One region of the Starkeya nomas genome, then DNA from elsewhere that is predicted to be linked to it. Evidence: riboswitches for the same ligand, from Rfam matches in the RefSeq annotation. Region 1 holds a riboswitch; each other region holds the start of a gene.

Evidence for each region. Region 1 has a riboswitch for thiamine pyrophosphate ahead of thiO (glycine oxidase ThiO). Riboswitches for the same ligand answer to the same signal wherever they lie in the genome.
Region 2: linked by a shared signal. The riboswitch ahead of STARVERO_RS02860 (ABC transporter substrate-binding protein) and the one ahead of thiO (glycine oxidase ThiO) in region 1 are both predicted to bind thiamine pyrophosphate.
Region 3: linked by a shared signal. The riboswitch ahead of thiC (phosphomethylpyrimidine synthase ThiC) and the one ahead of thiO (glycine oxidase ThiO) in region 1 are both predicted to bind thiamine pyrophosphate.

Annotation. Positions count from the first base shown of each region.
Region 1 is NZ_CACSAS010000001.1:2,216,907-2,220,175, forward strand. It holds gene STARVERO_RS10800 (thiazole synthase) at 1-585, opposite strand, end outside; gene thiS (sulfur carrier protein ThiS) at 587-784, opposite strand; gene thiO (glycine oxidase ThiO) at 762-1,763, opposite strand; TPP riboswitch at 1,805-1,922, opposite strand; gene STARVERO_RS10815 (MHYT domain-containing protein) at 1,993-3,269, opposite strand, start outside.
Region 2 is NZ_CACSAS010000001.1:593,314-596,582, reverse strand. It holds gene STARVERO_RS02870 (ABC transporter permease) at 1-299, shown strand, start outside; gene STARVERO_RS02865 (winged helix-turn-helix domain-containing protein) at 361-1,563, shown strand; TPP riboswitch at 1,608-1,724, shown strand; gene STARVERO_RS02860 (ABC transporter substrate-binding protein) at 1,805-2,755, shown strand; gene clcA (H(+)/Cl(-) exchange transporter ClcA) at 2,904-3,269, shown strand, end outside.
Region 3 is NZ_CACSAS010000001.1:3,143,354-3,146,622, reverse strand. It holds gene thiC (phosphomethylpyrimidine synthase ThiC) at 1-1,271, opposite strand, end outside; TPP riboswitch at 1,351-1,479, opposite strand; gene STARVERO_RS15040 (lytic murein transglycosylase) at 1,603-2,850, shown strand; gene STARVERO_RS15035 (cation diffusion facilitator family transporter) at 2,867-3,269, opposite strand, start outside.

The DNA of each region.
Region 1 (3,269 bases):
ATCCACCACCAGCGGAATGCCGGGGAAATGCGCGCGCATCGAGCGCAGGCCGTAAGGGTTGTTCAGTCCGCGCCCGGAGCCGATGGGGGCACCCCATGGCATCAGCACCTCGCAGCCGGCGGAAATCAGTTTCTCCGCCACCACGAGGTCCTCGGTCGTGTAAGGAAACACCTGGAAGCCGTCGCGCACCAACATGCGCGCCGCCTCGACCAGCCCGAAAACGTCCGGCTGCAGCGTGTCGTCCTCGCCGATCACCTCCAGCTTCACCCATGGCGTGCCGAACAGCTCGCGCGCCATCTCGGCCGTGGTGACGGCTTCCTTCACCGTCTTGCAGCCGGCCGTGTTGGGCAGCACCTTCACGCCGAGGTCGCGGATGATCTGCCAGAAGCTCTGGCCGGACTTCGCCACACCGGATTCACGGCGCAGCGAGACGGTGACGATCTCCGTGCCCGAAGCCCGGATCGCCTCGGCGAGGATGGCCGGCGAGGGATACTGCGCGGTGCCGAGCAGCAGGCGCGAATTCACCCTGGCGCCGTAGAACTCGACCGTGTCGGCGTGAGCCGTCTTTTCCGTCATCGCGTCCATCTCAGCCTCCCTGCATCGGGGCGAGGATTTCCACCCTATCGCCGTCGGCGATCGGCGTCGCCTCGCGCTTCACCGCCCGCACCATGGCGCCGTTGACGGCCGTCGCGACGATGGCGTCGCCGAGGCCGAGCTCCGCGAGCAGAGCGGCCAGCGTGCCGGCACGGGTATCGGCCGCCTCACCATTCACGATGATCTTCATCCATGACCTCCGGGAAATGCGTCCCGTCGAACGCCAGTTCCGCCGCGCGGCGGGCCAGCGCCGGCGCCGCGAGGAAACCGTGGCGGTAGAGACCGTTCACATAGATCGTGTTCCCGCGCCGGCGCAGGCGCGGCAGGTTGTCCGGGAAAGCCGGGCGAACATCCGCGCCGATCTCGACGATCTCGGCCTCGCCGAAGGCGGGATGCAGCGCATAGACCGCCGACAGCAGCTCCAGCATGGAGCGTCCGGTGACGCGGCCGCGCTCGTCATTCTCGATCGAGGTGGCCCCGATCATGAAATGCCCGTCGCCGCGCGGCACGATGTAGACGGGGATGCGCGGGTGCAGCATCCGCACCGGACGCTTGAGGGCGATCTCGGTGGAATAGAGCACCAGCATCTCGCCCTTCACGCCGCGCAGATCTTCCAGCTGATCGCGCGCCGCGAGCCCGCGGCAGTCGACCACTACATCGGCGGCGTCATCGCCTTCGAAGCCCTCCGCCTCGTAGCGGATGGTCACGTGGTGCTCGTCGACCAGCTTGCGGGTCAGCGCCGCAAGCGCCTTGCGCGGCTCCAGATGCGCCTCGGTCGGAAAGAACAGGCCCTGGTCGAAGCGCCCTTCGAGATCCGGCTCCAGCGCAGCGATGCGCGTGTCGTCAATCCACTCATACCCTTCGGTGCGCCGCGAGAAGCGGCGAAGGTCCGGCAGATCGCGCGGCTGCGCCAGCACCAGGCTGCCTTCCTTCGGTACGTTGGGCACCGCCTCGCGCCAGTAATCGAGCGACTCGAAGCCGAGTTCGGCGATGATCGGCTCGGCGCTCTCGCGTTCGCACCACGGGGCGAGCATGCCGCCCGCATACCAGGAGCAGCCCTGCCCGGAGCCGGCCTTGCGCTCGACGATGGTGACCTCGGCGCCGCGCCGGGCGAAGGCATGGGCGCAGGTGAGCCCGGCAACGCCGGCGCCCACGATCTTCACGCGCATGGCGTTGGCCGTGCACGGCGTTGCGGTGGTTTCATCGTGCGGGGACAGCATTCACTCCTCCCTCCGCCAGTCTCAACTGGATCAGGTTCGAAGGGTCGCCATGCCGCTCGCGCGCCGATGGCCTCTCAGCCTCCTGACGAGGCTCCCCCGGACGTGTCTGATATAGTCATTCGAACGTCGAATGTCACCGCCAGTACACAATATTCCGATGGCGGCGTCAGTGGTCGACTCACCCGAGCCGGGTCAGCGGCACCACATTGTCCGTCTGGCCGCGCGTGGCGGCGATCACCGCACGCCGCAGGGTCTCGCGGCTGAAGGGCTTGCCGAGCCGTAGCATGCCGGCCTTGGCGTCCGGCGGAAGCTCGGCATAGCCGGTGCCGAGAATGACCGGCAGCGCCGGCCAGCGGACCGAAATGGCCGAAGCGAGCTGGACGCCGGTCATGCCCGGCATCGCCTGGTCCGTAAGCACCGCGTCGAAGCCCTCCCCGGCCTCGAGCAGCGCCAACGCTTCCGATCCGGACGACGCCTCGCGGACCATGCAGCCAAGGTCCTCCAGCATCGCGGCGGTGGCGGAGAGGACGAGAGGATCGTCGTCGACGACGAGCACACGCTGCTTGCCTGTCTCGCCGGCGGGCACGCCATCGTCGTCCTCGGCCGCCATGGCGGGTTCGGCGACCGGTGCCGCAATGGCCTCGGCGATCGGTAGGCAGATCGTCGCCGTCGTGCCCTGCCCCAGGCGGCTGTCCAGCGACAGCTTTCCGCCCGATTGGGCCGCGAGCCCATGGACCATGGCAAGGCCGAGGCCGGTCCCTTTGCCGACCCCCTTGGTGGTGAAGAACGGCTCCGTGGCCCGCGCCAGCGTCTCCTCGTCCATGCCGGTGCCGCTATCCGACACCGACAGGCAGAAATAGCGCCCCGGCCGGAAGGAGCCGGCATCCGCTTCGTCATCGGATGGCCCCACCGTCTCTTCCCGGGCGGCAATGGTGATTGTGCCGCCATCCGGCATGGCGTCGCGGGCGTTCACCGCCAGATTGAGCAGCGCGAGCTCGAGCTGGTTGGCATCGACCCGGGCACGCGGCAGGCCGAGGGGAAAGCGCGTCTCGATGCGCACGCTCGGCCCGATGGAACGGCGCAACAGTTCCGCCATGCCGAGCACGAGGTCGGGCACGTCCACCGGCTCGGGCTGCAGGTCCTGCCGACGGGCGAAGGCCAGCATGCGCTGGGTCAGAGCCGCCCCACGCTGCGCGGCCTGGATCGCATTGTCGAGCAGGGCGAGCAGGCGCGCGTCATCAGGGGCCCTCTTGGTGGCGAGTTCGAGATTGCCGAGCACGACCGCGAGCAGGTTGTTGAAGTCATGGGCGATGCCGCCGGTGAGCTGACCGACCGCCTCCAGCTTCTGCGCCTGCCGGAGCGCCTCCTCCGCGGCGCGGCGTTCGGTGACGTCGATCAGCCCGCAGAGCGTCTTGGTGAGGCGTCCCTCGGCATCCTTCTCCGCCACGGCGGAGA
Region 2 (3,269 bases), 1.6 Mb from region 1:
ACGGCGCCGGCATCGCGCAGACGCTGCGCTTCATCCGCATCCCCGCCGCCCTGCCGGCGCTCGCCTCGGGCCTGCGCGTCGCCACCGCCGTCTCGCCCATCGGCGCAGTGGTGGGCGAATGGGTCGGCGCCTCGGCGGGCCTGGGCTATCTCATGCTCTACTCCAACGCGCGGATGCAGACCGACATGGTCTTCGCCGCGCTCGCCATCCTGCTCGCCGTGGCGCTCCTGCTCTTCACCCTCGTCGACCGCGTCCTGACCCGCCTGCTGCCCTGGGCCCCGGAAACGGCACCGGCGTAGCCTCCCCGATCGGGTGCGCTCCGGCGCTTGGAACAAAGAGGGAACTTTGCCAAGATGCGGCATGGCGATTCACCTCTCCAATTCCGACGTCCGACGCATCTTCCTCGCCAAGCAGGAACTCAGCCGACCGCGCGGCAAGCTCACCAAGGCGGGACTGCTGGAACTCGTCCGCGACCTCGGCTTCGTACAGGTGGACAGCATCGCGACGGTCGAGCGAGCACACCACCATATTCTGTTCTCGCGCAATCCGACCTACCGGCGCGAACATCTTGCCGCCCTGCTTGAGAAGGATGGCGAGCTCTTCGAGCACTGGACGCACGACGCGGCCATCATCCCGAGCGACTTCTTCGCCTATTGGAAGCACCGCTTCGCCCGGGCGCAGGAGACGCTGGCGGACCGCTGGCGCTCCTGGCACGAGAACGGCTTCGAGAGCTATGTCGACCACGTGCTGGAGCGGGTGCAGGCGGAAGGCCGCCTCATGGCCCGCGACTTCGAGCAGGATACCGAATCCCCGAAGCGCCCGCCGGGTGGCTGGTGGAACTGGCACCCGGAGAAGACCGCGCTCGAATATCACTGGCGCACCGGCAACCTCGCCATCGCCGGGCGCGAAGGCTTCCAGAAGGTCTACGATCTCGCCGAGCGCGTGATCCCCTCCCGCCACTACGGGGGCGAGGTGTCGCGCGAGGCCTTCGTCGATTGGGCCTGCACCTCTGCGCTGGAAAGGCTCGGCTTCGCTACCCATGGCGAGATCGCCGCCTTCTGGGGGCTCATCTCGCCGGAGGAAGCCCGCCAGTGGGTGGCCGGCAACGCCGCGCGGCTGGAACCGGTGCTGATCACCCCGGCGGACGGCTCGCGCCCCCGCGCCTCGCACGCCTTCGCCGGCAGCGCCGACATTTTCGCCTCGCTGCCGCCGCCACCCGCCCGACTGCGCGTGCTCAACCCGTTCGACCCGCTGCTGCGCGACCGCAACCGGGCGGAGCGGCTGTTTGGCTTCAATTACCGCATCGAGGTCTTCGTGCCCGCGCCGAAACGGGTCTATGGCTATTACGTCTTCCCCCTGCTGGAGGGTGATCGACTGGTCGGGCGCATCGACATGAAAGCCGACCGCAAGGCCGGCACGCTCGACGTGCGCCGGCTGTGGCTGGAGCCGGGCGTGCGCGCCTCCACGGCCCGCCTTTCCGCCCTCGACGCCGAGCTCGTACGCCTCGGCCGCTTTGCCGGGGTGGAACGCACCGTCTATCTCGACGGCTGGCGCGGAAAGTGAGCGCCGGCTTCCATTTGCCCTGGCATGCCAGCGATGCTAGCGTGCCGGCGTCCGAGGGGTGTCCCGCCGGCCGAAAGGCTGAAGGGGCTGAGATGGCAGCCGCCAGACCCTTTGAACCTGATCCGGGTCATGCCGGCGAAGGGACGGAACGATGGCGGAGCCCGATCCACGCAGAGCGTGGTGCCCGCGCCGGATTTCCCCCGAGAGCTCATGCGCCGGATCTCCAGATGGGAGGAGATCCATGTTCAAGAAATTCGCCGCGCAGACGGCCGGCCTGCTATTCGTCCTCGCACTCGGCCTCGTCCCCGTCAGCGCCGCCGACAGGCTCACCGTCCTGCTCGACTGGTACGTCAACCCGGACCACGCGCCGCTGATCATCGCGAAGGAGAAGGGTTTCTTCGACGCGCACGGCCTCGATGTCGAGCTGGTGCCGCCCGCCGATCCCTCCGCTCCGCCGCGCCTCGTCGCCGCCGGGCAGGCGGACATCGCTGTCAGCTATCAGCCGAACCTCTATCTCTCGGTGAAGGAGGGGCTGCCGCTCGCGCGCATCGGCACGCTGGTCTCCACCCCGCTCACCGCGCTGGTCGTGCTGAAGGACGGGCCGGTCAAGTCCATCGCCGATCTGAAAGGCAAGACGGTCGGCTATTCCGTGGCCGGTTTCGAGGACGCGCTGCTCGGCACCATGCTGGCGAGCGCCGGGCTCAAGCCGGGCGACGTCACCATGATCAACGTCAATTTCGCCCTCTCGCCCGCCCTCGTCTCCGGCAAGGTCGATGCAGTGATCGGCGCCTATCGCAATTTCGAGCTCACCCAGATCCGGCTGGAGGGCAAGGAAGGCCGTGCCTTCTTCCCCGAGGAGCACGGCGTGCCGGTGTTCGACGAGCTCATCTACGTTGCCCACAAGGACAAGCTCGCCGATCCCCGCCTCAAGCGCTTCCTAGCCGCGGTGGAGGACGCCACGATCTATGTCCTCAACCATCCCGACGAGGCATGGGGCATCTTCGTGAAGGCCAACCCCAAGCTCGACGACGAACTGAACCGCACCGCCTGGACCGACACGCTGCGCCGCTTCACCCACGCGCCGGCCGCGCTGGACGGCGAACGCTACGCCCGCTTCGGTGAATTCATGAAGAGCCACAAGCTCATCGACACGGTCGAGCCGGTCTCCACCTACGCGCCGGCTCTGCCCTGAGCCCTCCGCCTTTCCGGCGGAAACCCCGATGTTACGTCGCACATCAAACGATGTGGCATCGGGACCGCCCGAAAACGGCCCGCGATCCTTCCGGCTCCCGACCTGCAATGCTACCGATGCACCACAGGTCGGGAGCATGGGGGAAGGCATGAAGGCGGGCGCAGGAAACGGAGCCTATTACATCGTGGCCGCGCTGGTCGGCACGGTCGTCGGCGTTCTCGGCTCCGCCTTCCATGCCGGCGTGAATGGGTTGGGAGCCGCCTGGCCCGCCTATCTGCAGGGCACGCTCCGGCTGGAAGGCCCCGCACTCTATGCCGCCGCGGCCGTCGTCGCCGCCATCATGACCCTCGTCTCACTCTGGCTGGTACGCCGCTTCGCGCCGGAGGCCAGCGGCTCGGGCGTGCCGGAGATCGAGGGCGCGATGGAGGGGCTGCGCGAGGTGCGCTGGCATCTCGTGCTGCCGGTGAAGTTCGTCGGCGGCCTGCTGTCGCTCTCCTCCGGCCTGGTTCTCGGC
Region 3 (3,269 bases), 930 kb from region 1:
ATGTTGGCCTTGATCTTGTGCATCGGCACATGGCCAGGGCCTTCGATCATCACCTGGCAGTCATTCGCCCAGGCGATCCGGGTCAGCTCGCCCAGCGTCTCCAGCTCGGCGAACTGAGCCGCGTCGTTGGCGTCGGCGATGGAGCCGGGGCGCAGCCCGTCGCCGAGCGAGAAGGTGACGTCATAGGCGCGCATGATCTCGCAGATCTCGGCGAAATGCTCGTAGAGGAAGCTCTCGCGGTGATGGGCGAGGCACCACTTGGCCATGATCGAGCCGCCGCGCGAGACGATGCCGGTGACGCGGTTCGCGGTAAGTGGCACGAAGGGCAGGCGCACGCCGGCATGGATGGTGAAATAGTCGACGCCCTGCTCGGCCTGCTCGATCAGCGTGTCGCGGAAGATCTCCCAGGTGAGATCCTCGGCGATGCCGCCGACCTTCTCCAGCGCCTGATAGATCGGCACGGTGCCGATGGGCACCGGGGCGTTGCGCACGATCCAGTCGCGGATGTTGTGGATGTTGCGGCCGGTGGAGAGGTCCATCACCGTGTCGGCGCCCCAGCGGATCGCCCACACCATCTTGTCCACCTCGTCGGCGACCGAGGAGGTGACGGCGGAGTTGCCGATATTGGCGTTGATCTTGACCAGGAAATTGCGGCCGATGGCCATCGGCTCCAGCTCGCCATGGTTGATGTTGGCGGGGATGACGGCACGCCCGCGCGCCACCTCGTCGCGCACGAATTCCGGCGTCACCACGTCGGGGATGGCGGCCCCGAAATCCTCGCCGTCGCGGACGATCTCGCGGACGCGCTCGCGCAGGCCGTTCTCGCGGATGGCGACATATTCCATCTCCGGGGTGACGATGCCCCGGCGGGCATAGGCCATCTGGGTGACGGCAGCCCCGCCTTTCGCACGCAAGGGCCGGCGCTGGAGCGGGAAGGGCGCGACGAGCCTGTCGTCGCCGACATTGCCGTTGTCCTCCGGCTTCACGTCGCGGCCGACATATTCCTCGACGTCGCCGCGCGCGAGCACCCATTCATCGCGCGGGCGGGCGAGGCCGGCCTCGATGTCGATGATGGCGGCCGCGTCGGTATAGGGGCCGGAGGCGTCGTAGACGGCGAGGTTCGGTTCCCCGACGGAGGGGGCGAGCAGAATCTCGCGGAAGGGCACGCGGAAGCCGCGCGCTGGGCATTCGGCATAGATGCGGCGCGAGCCGGGAATCGGCCCGGTGGCGACGCCGATGGCGCCGGCATTGTTCGGGTTTTTGGTCGGCATGATGGATCTCCAGAACCAGAGGTTGGGGAGATCCGGGTGTATGACGTTGGGGAAGGGTGACGTTGGGCGCACGAGCGCTATCGCCATTCGGTTCCGATCCCTTCGCCGGCATGACCCGGATCAGGTTCGAAGGGTCAGCGCGTTGCCCTGCCTCTCAGCATGGCGGGCGCTCTCTCAGCCCCCTAACGGGGCTCCCCTTGGAACGCGGCGATCTTCGACCAAAGTCGGGCGCGGGTCAATTTGGGCGGGCGGCTGTCACCCCGCCGCTGCCGCATTTCCTGTAGATTGCTGATTCGTGAGGGAACGACGCATCGAGCAATCCGAGGGATACATGGCCGGCTTGAAGAATCCGCTCCGAACGGCAACCCGCAAGGCCGCCCTGGCGGCGCTGGTCGCCGGCCCATTTCTGCTGCCTGCCGCCGCGTCGGCGCAGCAAGCCTGCGGCAACAGCGGTGCCGGCTTCGACCAGTGGCTCGCGGGCTTCAAGCAGCAGGCGGTGGCTCAGGGCGTCTCCCCCCGGACCGTGACGGCGGCGCTCAATGGCGTGGGCTACGATCCGAACATCGTCGCCACCGATCGCGGCCAGCGCGTGTTCGGGCAGAACTTCTTCCAGTTCTCCGACCGCATGGTCGCGAACTACCGCATCCAGCAGGGGCGCCAGCAGATCCAGCGCAACCCGTCGCTGTTCGGCCGGATCGAGCAGACCTTCGGGGTGCCGGGGCCGGTGCTGGTGGCGTTCTGGGGGCTGGAGACCGATTTCGGCGCCAATATGGGCGACAAGTCCACCGTCCGTTCGGTGGCGACGCTTGCCTGGGATTGCCGGCGGGCCGACATGTTCCGCACCCAGCTGCTCGCGGCGCTCAAGATCATCGATCGCGGCGACCTGACGCCCCAGACCATGCGCGGGCCGTGGGCCGGCGAACTCGGCCAGTTCCAGTTCCTGCCGGATCATTATTTCAATTACGGCGTCGATTTCGACGGCGACGGCCGTGTCGACCTCATCCGCTCCGCTCCCGACGCGCTGGCCTCGGCGGCGAACTATGTTCGCGCTCTCGGCTGGAAGGCCGGCCAGCCCTGGCTGGAAGAGGTGCGCGTACCGGCCAACATCGCCTGGGATCAGGCGGACCTTTCGACCAAGCTGCCCCGCGCGCAGTGGGCGCGGATGGGGGTGGTGCGGGCCGGTGGCGGGCAGCTTCCGGCGGACCAGCTCACCGCGTCGCTGCTGCTGCCGATGGGGCGTAGCGGACCGGCCTTCCTCGCCTATCCGAACTTCGACGTGTTCACCGAGTGGAACAACTCGCTCGTCTACGCGACCTCGGCGGCCTATCTCGCCACGCGCGTCGCCGGGGCGGGGCCGTTCAATCGCGGGCAGGGCGACCGGATTCCGGTTCTGTCGATGGCGCAGGTGAAAGAGCTGCAGAGCCTGCTCAATGCCCGCGGCCATCATGTCGGGCGCATCGACGGCATTGCCGGGGCGGCCACCCGGCAGGCGATCAAGGTCGAGCAGATGCGTCTCGGCCTGCCGGCCGATTCCTATCCGACGCCGGACTTGCTGGCGGCGTTGCGGGCGGGACGCTGACGGCGATCTCTCTTCGTCAGATCACCGGAATGCCGTGCTGCTTGGCCTTGGCTTCCGGCTCGACATGGATGTTGACGAGCACGTCCGGCACCTCGGCCTCCAGTGCGTCCTCGATCCGGTCGCAGATGGCGTGCGCCTCGCTCACCGCCATGTCGCCGGGCACGACGAGGTGGAAATCGACGAAGGTCATGCGGCCCGCCTGGCGGGTGCGCAGGTCGTGCGCCTCGATGGCGCCGGTCGCCTCCGCCGCGATCCGCCGGCGGATGAGCGCCAGCGTCTCGGGCGGCACGGCGTGGTCCATCAGCCCGTCAATGCTCTCCTTCAGCACGCTCCAGCCCGACCAGAGAATGTTGAGGGCGACGAGGCCGGCGAGGATGAGATCCAGCCTCTCCCAACCGGTGAAGGCGGCGATGGCGACG